DNA from 2 places in the Solibacillus sp. FSL W8-0474 genome. Region 1 is predicted to be linked to the other one. Evidence: predicted binding sites of a transcription regulator. Region 1 holds the regulator's gene; the other holds the start of a gene.
What was found. Region 1 encodes NrdR, which represses ribonucleotide reductase genes. Its sites were predicted from a motif close to AACACNATATATNGTGTT; they were not measured.
Positions count from the first base shown of each region.

Region 1 (7,910 bases):
TTACTGAAAATGGCACCGGAGCCTTTTGATGAAAGCGCATGTGATTTTTTCCTAACGCAAAGTGAAAAGCCGAAATTTGCGAAAAAGGCAATTAAAGAAGTCATTATGGACGGTCAAGTTATCTCAGGCTGCGGGAATATATATGCAACTGAAGCTTTATTTAAATTATTCATTCATCCTGGCCGTGTGACAAGTGACTTAAATAGAGAGAAAAAAATGGAGCTCTTTCAAGTGATTTGTGATGTACTTCAGGAAAGCATCGACTCAGGCGGCTCTACAATATCTGACTATCGGAGTATTAACGGTGGGGCAGGTACGATGCAGCATCGCTTAAAAATGTACGGAAAAAAACAATGTGTAATATGTGAAGCAAATACAGAATCCATCGTTATCGGGGGAAGGACGTCAACATATTGTCCTCAATGTCAAAAGTAAAGGGGAATTACTGTGATTATAGGTTTAACAGGAAGTATTGCAAGTGGAAAAAGTACAGTCGCAAAAATGATTCAGTCATATAACTTACCAATTGTTGATGCCGATCAAGTTGCACGACAAGTCGTAGAGCCAGGAAGTCCAACGCTTTTGAAAATCGCAGAAGTATTTGGACAGGATGTCATTTCTGAAGATGGTACAATGAACCGCGCAAAAGTAGGGAATCTTATTTTTCATGATGAAACGAAGCGTCAACAACTAAATGCCATCATTCACCCAGCTATTCGTGAAGAAATGATTCGCCAGCGTGATGAGTTTATTTCCTACGGTGAAAAAAACGTATTTATGGATATTCCATTATTATTCGAAAGCAAGCTCGAGCATTTTGTTGAAAAGATTATCGTAGTTTCTGTAACGGAGGATGTTCAACTAGAACGCTTAATGGAACGAAATGGCTTGACCGAAGAAGAAGCAAAAGCACGTATTGCTACGCAAATTCCTGTTAAAGATAAAGAAGCGCTAGCTGATGTAGTTATTTATAATAATGGCTCTTTGGAAGATACTGCCCTTCAATTGCAAAATGTTTTATTTGAATGGAATGTTTTGAAATAAAATAATGCCTTGCCCGTTTTTGTTTGAAGTGGGTTAAGGCATTTATTTTTAGGGTATGTATTATCTGAAAATAACAACTTTTTTTATGTGCGTTAAATATGTTCACCTTTTTAGAATATGTGTTATACTAATCAACGAATAAATAAAACGAATGAATCGTACTTTTAGGAGGATTTAAATAATATGACAGTTTCTATTGCAATTAATGGTTTTGGCCGCATTGGTCGTATGGTATTCCGACAAGCGATGATGCGCGGTGATGTTAATATCGTAGCAGTAAATGCAAGTTACCCATCTGAAACGTTAGCACATTTAATTAAGTATGACACAAATCATGGTGTATTCCCAGGTACTGTTGAAGCGGTTGAAGGTGCATTAATCGTAAACGGTAAACGTGTTGAGCTAGTTAGTGAACGCGATCCTTTAAAATTACCATGGGCTGAAATGGGTGTAGATATTGTTATTGAAGCTACTGGTAAATTCAATGACCGTGAAAACGCTGCAAAGCATATAGAAGCTGGCGCGAAAAAAGTTATTTTAACAGCTCCAGGTAAAAATGAAGATATTACAGTAGTGTTAGGTGTAAACGATGATAAATTAGATTTATCAAAACACGATGTCATTTCAAATGCTTCTTGTACTACAAACTGCCTAGCTCCAGTAGCAAAAGTATTAAATGATGAATTTGGTATTGTAAATGGCTTAATGACAACTGTACATGCTTATACAAATGATCAAAATAACATTGATAACCCACATAAAGATTTACGTCGTGCTCGTAACTGTGCATCGTCAATTATTCCAACTTCAACTGGTGCAGCTAAAGCTTTACGCTTAGTGTTGCCAGAATTGGATGGTAAAATTCACGGTATGGCCTTACGTGTACCTACACCAAACGTATCATTGGTGGACTTAGTTGTAGATTTAGAAAAAGATGTAACAGTAGAAGAAGTAAATGCTGCATTTAAAGCAGCTGCTGAAGGCAAAATGAACGGTATTTTAAACTTCTCAATGGAGCCATTAGTATCTTCAGACTACAATACAACAACATATTCTTCTACAGTTGATGGATTAACAACAATTGTTTTAGGTGACCGTAAAGTAAAAGTAATTGCTTGGTATGATAACGAATGGGGTTACTCTGCACGTGTAGTAGACTTAGCAAATAAAATTGCCAAAGAATTAGTAGCGGTTAATGCATAATTTAATTTCTTTTTACGAGTAAAAAGATTGAAAAGTCTTGATTCGAAATTCGGTAAGTGATTCTTTCGGCATGTATAGTGCCGGGATATAACTAAACTATTGCCTTTTGTAGAATATTTATTTTTACAAAAGGCATTTTCTATTGTGTGAAACGATAGGGCACTATATAATTGAATCACTTTCCTTTTGGAAAATTTCGACGCGCATGAAGAACTATTTCACGCGCGTTGTTTTTGTTATAATATAGATAAACTAACATTTAGGAGAAATAAAATATGAGATGTCCAGCTTGTCAATACAACGGTACACGTGTTGTAGATTCAAGACCTGTTGATGATAATAAAGAAATTCGAAGACGTCGTGAATGTGAATCGTGTGCTTTCCGTTTTACGACATTTGAAAAAATAGAAGAAACACCTTTAATTGTTGTGAAAAAGGGTGGCTCGCGTGAAGAATTCAGCCGTGAAAAGGTATTGCGAGGACTAATACGGGCATGTGAGAAGCGACCGGTTGCTTTAGATCAATTGGAAGAGATAGTATTATCAATTGAAAAGGAATTACGTCGACTTGGCAATGCAGAAGTACGCTCGGAAGAAGTGGGTGAAATGGTAATGGATCGTCTTGCAACAGTTGATGAAGTTGCATATGTACGATTTGCATCCGTTTATCGACAATTTAAGGATATTACTGTATTTATCGAGGAATTAAAAGAAATTATGACACGCCAGTCAAGTGACAAATAAGTTTTAGGAGGGGGACAAAATGGTTCACTTTAAAGAAATACAGCCAACAGATCATTTTGAAATAACGCTCCCTCACGCATTATCTACAAATGAACGTCAATTATTAACGCTATTTTATCAGCCCCTAACAGGACCGGAGCCGATAAGTTTATTTTTAACGCTATGGGCGGAAGCTGAAAATCATACACCTCAGCAATATAATCATTATTATTTGATGCATGTATTGTCGATGCCTTTGAAAAAGATTTTTGAAGCGCGAATTGCATTGGAAGCGATTGGTTTAATGCGTACTTGGCGAAAGGATACTGCTAATGAACGTCATTTTATATATGAATTAGTAAGACCACTCGATGCACCGAGCTTTTTTAAAGATCCGCTTTTATCGATGTTCTTATTTAGTAAAATTGGCGAGGGAGCTTATCGAAAATTACGTCAGCGCTTTTTGACTCAGCCAAATAAAGAACAGTATGAAGAGGTTACACGTACATTTATGGATGTGTACCGTCCGATTAATCAAAATCTGCCTCAGGATGAGTTGGAAACAATGACACCGAAGCAAATTGATTATCCATTTTATTATGAGCAATTTGATTTTAAGCTACTGCAGGCTGGCTTATCTGAGCAGTTAATACCGAGTGCTGCATTAACTGTGAAAGCAAAGGAAACAATTGCAAAGCTTGCCTTTTTGTATCATCTCACACCATTGCAAATGCAAAAAGTGGTAATACAAGCATTGGACGAGCAAAATAAACTAACGACAGATCGTTTAAAACGTTGTGCAGCAGATTATTATAAATTGACCGTTTCTACAGAAGCCCCTGTCATGACAAAAGTATTCGAGGGGAAAAGTAATGATACTTTACACGCGGAAAACTTGACGAAAGAACAAGAACTTCTGCATTATTTGGAAACAACACCGCCTGTTCAAGTGTTGCGTGACATCAATAATGGAAAAGAACCAATTCCTTCCTCAATTCAACTTGCAGAAGATTTAGTTGTAAAGTATAGCATGCCTATAGGAGTGGCTAATGTACTGCTCGAATATGTCATGTTATCGACAGATATGAAATTACCGAAAAGCTATGTAGAAAAAATCGCAGATCACTGGAATCGTAAGCAATTGAAGACGGCTAAAGAGGCGATGGATTTAGCTCGTGAAGAACGCGATAAATATACGAAATGGAAACAGGAAAGTTCAGTGGTCAAACAACCGGCTACTTCCCAAAAGAAGCCTTCGTACAATCGTAAAAGTGGACGAGATGAACAAGTTCCTGACTGGTTTTACAAGCGCAATGAGCAGCAGCAACCAGAAAAAGACAGTACAGTGGATTTCGAGCAGGAGCGCCTAAAAATATTACAAAAGCTTGATAGGGCAGGTGAATAACAATAGAACCGATTAATAATCAATTAAATCAAATCAAGAAAAAAATGCCCTCTTTTAAAGAACGTTTTGAAGCGATGCGCAGAGAGACGATCGAACATCCGAAAGTTCAGCAGTTTTTACGTGAACATGAACAGCAAGTGACGAAAGAAATGGTTGAAATTAGTTTACCTAAATTATACGAATTTATTTCACAGTCAACAGGATGTTGCGGAAATGGACATACAGGACAATGTACAAATTTATTGCAAGGTTATCTTCCGAAACTATTTATAACGCATAATGTCATTGATATTACGTATGTTCCTTGTGAGCAAAAGCTTCGTGAAGATGAACGACGTGATGTAGCCAATATGATTTCGAGCATGCATATGCCAAAAGATGTATTAAAGGCAACATTAAAAGATTTGGCAATCGACAATCATTCCCGACTTAGTATTGCAGAACAAGCAGCTGAATTTGTCGCGACTTATAAGCGAACGGGAGAATTACCGAAAAAAGGATTTTACTTGTACGGTAAATTCGGTGTAGGAAAATCCTTTGTACTTGGAGCGATTGCAAATGAGCTTGCAACACTAAAGGTAAGAACAGTTGTCGTATTTGTTCCTGAGTTTTTACGAGAAATGAAAAATGCGATTAGCGACAATACTTTGAATGAAAAAATAGACTATGTCAAAAAGGCGCCTGTATTAATGTTGGATGATATCGGTGCAGAGACGATGTCGGCATGGACACGTGATGAAATACTTGGGACGATTTTACATTATCGAATGAGTGAAGAATTACCAACATTTATTACATCGAACTTTGATTATAAAGGGCTGGAGCATCATTTAGCGCAATCACAACGTGGTGATATCGAAGTCGTAAAGGCTGCTCGTATTATGGAACGAATTAAAGCTGTGACAATTCCGGTTGCGATGGATGGAGTCAATCGCCGAGAATAAAAAATAACAGAAAAATTTACTTTTTACCAGTTGCAATTGTTATAAATCGAGCGTATACTTTGTACGTAATTAAACAAAAAATGCATTGAAAAGGACAACAAGTTTAACGAACTGCTTTTAGAGAGGGGAGCCACGGCTGCAAGCTTCCTAGCACAAGCGTTTCACTTTACTACCTTTGAGCAGTGACGGGGCCAATCCGTCAACGTTTCTCAGTACGTTAACTGACCGAGAGCTTCTAATTCGTATTGACGAAGAAGGAAGAAGGGTGGCACCACGAGCATACAGCATCGTCCCTTTTATAGGGACGGTGCTTTTTATTTTGCCTTAATATGCAAATATTTTGACTGATAAAAAATATTGGGAGCAAATTAATTTATAGCTATAGATTAGTTGATTGTAGTGTAGGGCGGCGACTCCAGCGGGAAAAGCGTGACGCCTGAGACTACAGGCTCAGGCCACGCCCGCGGAAAGCGTCCGCCCGAAACGGAAATCAACGGATTGGGATGACGACACTTTGCTACTCTCTATTAAATGAAAACCTTATAAGGAGGACAATAACATGTCAGAAGTGATCAAATTAACTTTTCCGGATGGCGCAGTAAAGGAATTTGCCAAAGGAACATCTACATTAGACGTTGCAGGCTCTATTAGCCCAGGTCTAAAAAAATCAACATTAGCCGGTAAAATCAACGGTACACTTATCGATGCAAAAACAGGAATCGAACAAGATGGTGCAATCGAAATCATTACTAACAAATCAGATGAAGCGTTAGAAATTCTTCGTCACTCAACTGCTCACTTAACAGCGCAAGCAGTAAAACGTCTGTACCCAGATGCAAAATTAGGTATTGGTCCAGTAATTGATTCTGGCTTCTACTATGATATCGATTCACCAACTCCGATTACTGCTGAAGATTTACCAGCAATCGAAAAAGAAATGAAAAAAATCATTTCTGAAAACATCGAAATCGAGCGCAAAAATGTTTCTCGTGATGAAGCACAAAAAATTTACGAAGAAGTTGGCGACGAGTATAAATTAGAATTACTTGAAGCAATTCCTGCAGATGATCAAGTATCAATCTACTACCAAGGTGATTTCTTTGACCTTTGCCGTGGTGTACACGTACCATCTACAGGCAAATTAAAAGAGTTCAAACTATTATCATTAGCTGGTGCTTACTGGCGCGGTAACTCAGACAACAAAATGTTACAACGTATTTACGGTACTGCATTCTTCACAAAAGACGAGCTGAAACATCACCTTCAAATGCTTGAAGAGGCAAAAGAACGTGATCACCGTAAAATCGGTAAAGAATTGGATTTATTCATGACTAGCCAAACAGTTGGTCAAGGTTTACCGCTTTGGTTACCAAACGGTGCGACAATCCGCAGAACTATTGAACGCTACATCGTAGACAAAGAATTATCTTTAGGCTACAAGCACGTATATACACCAGTGCTTGGCTCGAAAAAGTTATATGAAACATCAGGACACTGGGAGCACTATCAAGACGGCATGTTCCCGCCAATGGAGATGGACAATGAAACACTTGTTTTACGTCCGATGAACTGTCCTCACCATATGATGGTATTCAAAAACGGTCTGCACTCTTACCGTCACTTACCAATCCGTATCGCGGAACTTGGTACAATGCACCGTTACGAAATGTCAGGTGCCGTATCTGGTTTACAACGTGTACGCGGAATGACTTTAAACGATGCGCACATTTTCGTACGCCCGGATCAAATTAAAGCTGAATTTAAAAAAGTAGTTGAATTAATCCTTGAAGTATACAAAGACTTCGAATTGAAAGATTTCTCATTCCGTCTTTCATACCGGGATCCGAACAACACAGAGAAGTATTTTGATGACGATCAAATGTGGGAAACTGCACAAGCAATGTTAAAAGAGGCAATGGATGAGCTAGGTTATGATTACTTCATCGCAGAAGATGAAGCAGCCTTCTATGGTCCGAAATTAGACGTTCAAGTAAAAACAGCAATTGGTAAAGAGGAAACTTTATCAACTGCACAACTTGACTTCTTATTGCCACAACGCTTCGACCTTTCTTACATTGGTGAAGACGGTCAGCCACAACGTCCAGTAGTTATTCACCGTGGTGTTGTATCGACAATGGAACGTTTTGTAGCATTCTTAATTGAAGAGTACAAAGGGGCATTCCCAACTTGGTTAGCACCAGTTCAGGCAACAATTATTCCTGTATCAAACAGTGTACATTATGACTACGCCCGTGAAGTTCAAGAAAAACTAGCTGCTGCTGGCGTACGTGTTGAAATGGATGATCGAGAAGAGAAATTAGGCTACAAAATCCGTGAATCTCAAATGAAGAAGATTCCTTATATGCTCGTACTTGGAGATAAGGAAGTAGAAGATAGTGCAGTAAACATTCGCCGCTACGGTTCGAAGGATTCTGAGACTATTAGCTTTGAGCAATTCCTTGCAGATATTACTGAAGAAATAAAAAAATAAGATAGCAAATTGGAGCTTGGAACAAAGGCTGTCTCCATAATAAAAGCAGTTCAAATTTTACCTGAGTAAATTTGAACTGCTTTATTTTTGTGCCTAGAGAT
Region 1 is NZ_JBBOQJ010000001.1:2,818,981-2,826,890, reverse strand. It holds gene mutM (bifunctional DNA-formamidopyrimidine glycosylase/DNA-(apurinic or apyrimidinic site) lyase) at 1-435, shown strand, start outside; gene coaE (dephospho-CoA kinase) at 448-1,044, shown strand; gene NYE67_RS14275 (glyceraldehyde-3-phosphate dehydrogenase) at 1,228-2,247, shown strand; gene nrdR (transcriptional regulator NrdR) at 2,523-2,990, shown strand; gene NYE67_RS14265 (replication initiation and membrane attachment family protein) at 3,010-4,374, shown strand; gene dnaI (primosomal protein DnaI) at 4,377-5,318, shown strand; gene thrS (threonine--tRNA ligase) at 5,878-7,809, shown strand.

Region 2 (7,910 bases), 360 kb from region 1:
GTTGCAGCTGGTTTAGGTGCCCGTGATACATTAAGATTTGAAGCATGCCTGCCATTATACGGACAGGAACTGTCTAAAGAGATTACACCACTTGAAGCTGGGATTGGGTTTGCAGTGAAATTAGCTAAAGAACCACAATTTATCGGACAACAAGCATTAATTGATCAAAAAGAAAAAGGCCTAGCTCGTAAATCAGTAGGTATTGAGATGATTGATAAAGGGATTCCACGTACCGGTTATAAAGTATTTAAAGATGGTATTGAAATTGGAGAAGTTACAACTGGCACACAATCTCCGATGACGAAACGCAACATCGGTCTAGCTTTAATTGACGCAAAATTCGCTGAAGTCGGAACTGAGTTAGAAGTTGAAATTCGCAAAAATAGAGCGAAAGCATTAATTGTGGAAAAACCGTTTTATAAACGTACAAAATAATACTTTTGAAAAGAGGGTTAACAATGAAACATCGTTATTTACCAATGACGGAACAAGATAAGCAAGAAATGTTAGATCGCGTCGGAGTTGCTACAATCGATGAACTTTTTGCAGATATCCCGGAAAAAGTTCGCTTCCAAGGAAACTACAATATTAAACCTGCAAAATCAGAAGCAGCTTTAATGAAGGAATTATCGCAACTGGCGTCAAAAAACAAAGATACTGCTAGTAATGTATCGTTTTTAGGTGCTGGTGTATATAATCACTACAAACCTGTAATTGTTGATCATGTTATTTCCCGTTCAGAGTTTTATACAGCCTATACGCCATACCAACCGGAAATTTCCCAAGGTGAGTTACAAGCAATTTTTGAGTTCCAAACGATGATCGCCGAGCTTACAGGTATGGATATCGCAAACTCTTCTATGTATGATGGGGGTACAGCGTTAGCAGAGGCAGGAATGCTTGCTGCAGGCCATACTCGCCGTAAAAAGCTTTTAGTTTCCGGTGCAGTACACCCAGAGTATAAAGATGTAGTAACGATGTATGCATACGGTCAATCAATTGAAGTGGTAACAATCCCTACAAAAGACGGTGTAACAGATGTTGAAGCGTTAAAAGGATTAATTGACGATCAAACAGCTGGCGTTATCGTGCAATATCCAAACTTCTTCGGGCAAATTGAAAACTTGCAACCTCTTGCAGATATTACACATGATGCAAAAGGATTATTTATCGTATCTGCAAATCCATTAGCACTTGGCGTTTTAACACCTCCAGGAAAATTAGGAGCGGACATTACAGTTGGTGACGCACAGCCATTCGGCATTTCCGAAGCTTTTGGTGGTCCACACTGCGGTTACTTCGCTGTTACGACTAAATTGATGCGTAAAGTACCGGGACGTTTAGTTGGGGAAACAGTAGACCAAGATGGACGCAGAGGTTACGTATTGACATTACAAGCACGTGAACAACATATTCGTCGTGATAAAGCGACATCAAATATTTGCTCAAACCAAGCGTTACTTGCTCTTGCTTCATCAGTTGCAATGACAGCACTTGGAAAGCAAGGCATGCAGGAAATGGCAAAACAAAATATCGTGAAAACACGTTACGCAAAAAATGCGTTTGAAGCAGCTGGATTCGAAGTTGTATATCAAGGTGCACACTTCAACGAAATCGTAGTAAACACAAAACATAATGTGACACAGTTAAATAAAGCATTAATCGAAAAAGGCATCATCGGTGGATTTGATTTAGGGCGAGTTTACCCTGAATTAGAAAACCATGCACTAATCGCTGTTACTGAAATACGTACAAAAGAAGAAATTGATGCACTAGTTGCAGAAATGGGGGCTTATAATGAATAACGAAAACCAAACACTCATTTTCGAAATTACAAAACCAGGCCGTATTGGTTACAACTTAGAGCCTTTAGATGTGCCTGATTTTGATCTTGAGGAGCTTATTCCATCAAATTTAGTACGTCAAGAAGCAGCTGAGCTACCTGAGGTTTCTGAATTAGATATTATGCGTCACTATACAGCACTTTCCCGTCGTAACCATGGTGTGGATTCAGGCTTCTACCCACTTGGTTCTTGTACGATGAAATACAATCCGAAAATCAATGAAACAGTTGCACGCTATGCTGGTTTTGCCAATGTTCACCCACTACAAGATGAGTCAACAGTACAAGGTGCAATGGAATTATTATATGACCTGCAAACATCCCTTCAGGAAATTACAGGTATGGATGAAGTAACATTACAGCCGGCAGCAGGCGCACATGGTGAATGGACAGCATTAATGATGATCCGTGCATTCCATGAGGCAAATGGAGAAGGGCACCGTAACAAAGTAATCGTACCGGACTCAGCTCACGGTACAAACCCGGCTTCTGCTACAGTTGCAGGTTTTGAAACAATCACAATCAAATCAGGTGAAGATGGCTTAGTTGATCTTGAAGATTTACGACGTGTTGTCGGTCCTGATACAGCAGCGCTTATGCTGACAAACCCGAACACATTAGGCTTATTCGAAGAGAATATTATTGAGATGGCGAATATCGTTCACGGTGTTGGCGGAAAAGTTTACTATGATGGCGCAAACCTAAATGCCGTTATGAGTAAAGCACGTCCTGGCGACATGGGCTTTGACTGTGTTCACTTAAACTTACACAAAACATTTACAGGTCCACACGGTGGTGGTGGTCCGGGTTCAGGTCCAGTAGGGGTAAAAGCGGATTTAATTCCATTCTTGCCAAAACCAGTATTAGTGAAAAAAGAAGATGGTACATACCACTTCGATTACAACCGTCCACAATCAATCGGTCGTGTGAAACCTTACTACGGAAACTTCGGCATTAATGTCCGTGCATATACGTATATCCGATCAATGGGACCAGATGGCTTAAAGGCTGTAACAGAATATGCTGTACTAAACGCAAACTACATGATGCGCCGTTTAGAAGAGCATTTTGATTTACCTTATAACCGTCATTGTAAGCATGAGTTCGTTTTATCGGGGCGTCGCCAGAAGAAATTAGGCGTACGAACACTGGATATTGCAAAACGCCTGCTTGATTTCGGATATCATCCACCAACAGTGTACTTCCCATTAAATGTTGAAGAGGGAATTATGATTGAACCGACTGAAACAGAATCGAAGGAAACTTTAGATGCATTCTGTGATGCAATGATTCAAATCGCACAAGAAACAATAGATAATCCTGCGTTAGTTCAGGAAGCCCCTCATACGACAGTTGTTAACCGTCTAGACGAGACACGTGCTGCAAGAACGCCAGTATTACGTTATAAAAAACAAGAACAAGTAACAGTGTCTTAATATTACCAAAAGGGTCAGAGATATTCTGACCCTTTTTCTAATGGAGAAGTTAGACTTCTTACAATTCACTTTATATATAGTAGAAACTCAAAATTAAAAGCCCTCTAATGAATTAGAGAGCCTTTAAGATTAGTTTTTTGATTTTACTTTACCTGTCCAAGTTTTAAATCCACCTTGCAATTGATAAAGCTGGCTATAACCCTTTTTCTTTAAAGATAGCGCTGCTCGTGCACTACGGCCGGAATTTTGGCAGTAAAGGTATACAGGCAGGTCAGGACGTATTTCTTTATGACGTGTGTTGAATTGCGTCATAGGAATGTTTCGAGCGCCTAAAATATGGCCTGCTTCGAATTCTTTCGGTTCGCGTAAATCGATTAATTGTGCTTTACGATAACCTTCAATAAATTGTTCTTGCGTTAAATTTGTTACCGCTTTTTTCAATCGCATTGAATTGATTACTACGTAAGCAACGATTACGACTAAAATTGCTAGAATCGTGTATAAAATTGTCACAGCGATATTGCCCCTTTCTTTCTGTACTTTCTATTATAAGAGATGAACTAGAGTTAGTCGAGCCAGTTTGCTAAAATGTATTATTGGAGGCGAGAAATTATGAAAAAACAATGGTATTTTATTAATTCCGGTCCATGTAACCCGGCATTTAATATGGCATTAGATGAAGCTTTGCTGGATTGGCACAGTGAAGGAGAAATCCCCCCTGTCATTCGATTTTATGAATGGAATCCTGCAACTTTATCGATCGGTTACTTTCAGCAAGTACATAAAGATATTAATCTACAAGCAGTCCAAAAGCAAAATTTAGGTTTTATTCGCCGTCCTACAGGTGGACGTGCTGTTTTACATGATCAGGAGCTAACATATTCCGTGATTGTATCAGAAAGTTATCCAAATATGCCAGAGACGGTAACAGAAGCATATCGTGTTATTAGCGAAGGGATATTGCAGGGGTTCCGTCAGCTAGGGCTAAACGCCTATTTCAGTATACCTGAAACGAAGGAGCAACTGGATGATCTGAAAAAGCCGAAAAGTGCAGTTTGCTTTGATGCGCCAAGCTGGTATGAGCTTGTTGTAGAAGGAAAAAAAGTGGCAGGCAGTGCGCAAACACGTCAAAAAGGTGTCATATTACAGCATGGTGCAATATTATTGGATTTAAATGAAGAATTGTTATTATCGGTATTTAATTTCGATTCTGCTGAGGCAAAAGAAAGAATGAGAAAAAAATTACCTGAAAAGGCCGTAGCGATGAATCAGTTTGTCGATGTCCCATTTACTATTGAGCAATGTGTAAATGCATTTTCAAAAGGATTTGAAGATGCGCTAAATATTGAATTGATTCCTTATGAATTAAACGAAAAACAACAGCAATATGTGGATCAATTAATGCAAAAAAAATATTTAACCGATGAGTGGAATTTCAAAAAATAGATTACGAACATTTGTTTTTATTTTTACGAAAAAAATTTTGATACTCGAAACGTTGATATACAGGGATTTAACATAAACTAAAAAAAATCAACCCTTGATTGAAATAAATATTTGGTGTAATCTTTTTTAAGGAATTATATATAACTCAACATATGGGATAGTCCTAATGAATCAAACACAAGATATGGTGTTTGATTCTCGTTTTTGTTGGGAATGTTAACATTATTAAATAGCGTTCAAAGGGGGCTTGCATGGTGGTAAGTGTTTTAGAACAATCCATCCCATTCAATCAGTTAAATCAGGATATTAAGCAATTTCCTCAAGTTCATCCGATTACACCAGATATGCATATTACGCATAAAGGTGTGTCGCGTCTTGTCATGATTGACCGGTATTCTTTTAAGGATACAGAAAAGAAAACATTAAAAGCAGGAGATTTTGTTGTACTGACAGTAAAGCAGGATCCAAAATTCCCGGCACGTGGACTAGGTATTATCAAATCAATTGATCTCGATAAGAAGAGTGCACTTATTGAAATTGAAGAGGATTATCGCCACGTACTAGAGGGAGAAGAGCAGACAACAGGAATAATTGAGCGCTCTTTAGATATTATTGAAAAGCCTTTGGAAATTTTCTATGAGCAGATTGCAAAGCGAAATGCAACAGGCTTAGCATCTGTAGAAAAAACTGAAGAAAAGCGAAAAGAATGGTTCGAAAAATTTTACGAACAGCTTGTATCAATGAACTTTATTCCAGCAGGCCGTGTAATTTATGGAGCAGGTTCGGAAACTGAAGTAACATTCTTCAACTGTTATGTAATGCCATTTGTGGCAGACTCTCGTGAAGGAATCAGTGACCACCGTAAGCAAGTAATGGAAATTATGAGCCGTGGTGGCGGTGTTGGTACAAACGGTTCAACGCTCCGTCCACGTAACACATTAGCGCGCGGTGTAAACGGTAAATCAAGTGGTTCTGTGAGCTGGCTTGATGATATTGCCAAGCTGACACATCTTGTTGAGCAAGGTGGTTCTCGCCGTGGTGCTCAAATGATTATGTTAGCAGACTGGCACCCAGATATCGTAGAGTTTATCATTTCAAAAATGCAAAACCCTCGTATTCTACGTTATTTAATCGAGAATACCGATGATGAATCGATTATTCGTCTAGCAAAAGAAAAATTAAAATTCAAGCCTTTATCACAGCAGGAAGATGCGATGTATCAAGGTATTGTGAACTATAAAAATATTGAAGGTTTTGGTGGATTTAATGAAGCGATTATCCGTGACGCTGAAACGAAACTACGTGATGGCGGAACGTATTCAGTCCATAATGCAGACTTCTTAACGGGCGCGAATATTTCGGTAACATTAACTAAAGAATTTATGGAAGCAGTAGAAAATGACGGAGAATTTCCACTGCGCTTCCCGGATGTAGCAAACTACACGCCAGAGCAAATGAAAGATTACAATGAAAAATGGCATGAAGTTGGCGATGTTCGCGAATGGGAAAAGCTTGGGTACCCAGTGCGCACATACCGTACAATTAAAGCAAAAGAACTTTGGAATTTGATTAATATTTGTGCAACATATGCTGCAGAACCAGGGATTTTCTTCATTGATAACGCAAACGACATGACGAACGCTAAAGCATACGGTCAGCAAGTTGTTGCGACAAACCCTTGTGGTGAGCAACCATTAGCACCATATTCCGTTTGTAACTTAGCTGCAGTAAACTTAGCGAAGTTTGCAAATAAGGAATCAAAAACAGTTGATTTTGAGGCGTTACGTGAAACAGTAAAAGTTGGCGTACGTATGCAAGATAACGTAATTGATGCAACACCTTACTTCCTTGACGAAAATAAAAAGCAAGCACTTGGTGAACGTCGTGTAGGTCTTGGTGTTATGGGGCTTGCGGATTTACTAATCTATTGCGAAAAAGAATATGGTTCTGAAGAAGGCAATGCACTTGTTGATCAAATCTTCAAAACAATTGCGGTTGCAGCTTATGAGCAGTCAATTGAATTAGCAACAGAGCGCGGAAGCTTCCCGTTCCTAGAAGGACAAACAGAAGCAGAAACAGCGCGTTTACGTGAAGCATTTATTAACACAGGCTTCATGAAAAAAATGCCACAGCATATTCGCGAAAATATTGTGGCAAACGGTATTCGTAACTCGCATTTATTGACGGTTGCACCAACTGGATCGACTGGTACAATGGTCGGAGTTGCAACAGGGCTTGAACCTTACTTCAGCTTTACTTACTACCGTTCAGGTCGTTTAGGGAAGTTTATTGAAGTAAAAGCCGAAATCGTAAAAGAATATTTAGATGCGAACCCAGGTGTGGATGAAAATAACTTACCAAACTGGTTCAAATCTTCAATGGAGCTTTCTGCTGAAGCTCATGCAGATGTTCAATGTATTATTCAAAACTGGATTGATTCATCGATTTCGAAAACAGTAAATGCACCAAAAGGCTATGGAGTAGAGCAAGTACAACAAGTGTACGAGCGTCTATACCGCGGCGGTGCAAAAGGTGGTACGGTGTATGTTGACGGTTCCCGTGATACACAAGTATTAACTTTAAAAGCTGAAGAGGCAAATTCAGATGAGCAATTAGAGTTTGAAGAGTTCAAACAAATGGAAGACCAAGTAAAACGTCAAGTTGTGTTAGTGGATACGATTAAACCATTAACAGATACTGACGTAACAATCGGTTCGGAAGTAGGTAATACATGTCCTGTTTGCCGTCAAGGTACGGTAGAGGAAATGGGCGGTTGCAACACATGTACAAACTGTGGCGCACAGCTGAAATGCGGACTGTAAATTTTTCCAAGTGAATTTGAAATAAATTAAAATCATCCCTCCCCTAAGAGTTTATTAGGGGAGGGATGATTTTTTTGTTGGCAATAACATATAGCCTTAGATTCATCTGTCACTAAATCCTTAACCGATTCGTAGCATGGTGTACTAATGGCCAGGCACGCACGTCAATCCTTTTTGCGAAGTGGACGATAGGAACTGTATTTTCCACTTCAATGCCTTGCTTTGATAGTATCGTATTTATCGTAATTTCGGCTTTAGCTTTTTGTAAGATCCATGGTCTATGCAAAATATCGCAGCGGACTGGAGTACCGAACAAATTTAAAGTATAGAAGCAATAACGTTCCGACATCCATTCGTCAAAAG
Region 2 is NZ_JBBOQJ010000001.1:2,463,844-2,471,753, reverse strand. It holds gene gcvT (glycine cleavage system aminomethyltransferase GcvT) at 1-435, shown strand, start outside; gene gcvPA (aminomethyl-transferring glycine dehydrogenase subunit GcvPA) at 459-1,805, shown strand; gene gcvPB (aminomethyl-transferring glycine dehydrogenase subunit GcvPB) at 1,798-3,279, shown strand; gene NYE67_RS12425 (rhodanese-like domain-containing protein) at 3,409-3,792, opposite strand; gene NYE67_RS12420 (lipoate--protein ligase family protein) at 3,892-4,725, shown strand; gene NYE67_RS12415 (vitamin B12-dependent ribonucleotide reductase) at 4,977-7,547, shown strand; gene NYE67_RS12410 (YqjF family protein) at 7,660-7,910, opposite strand, start outside.
Region 2: NYE67_RS12415 (vitamin B12-dependent ribonucleotide reductase) is a predicted target of NrdR. The motif match lies at 4,900-4,917, and genes of this name have one in related genera.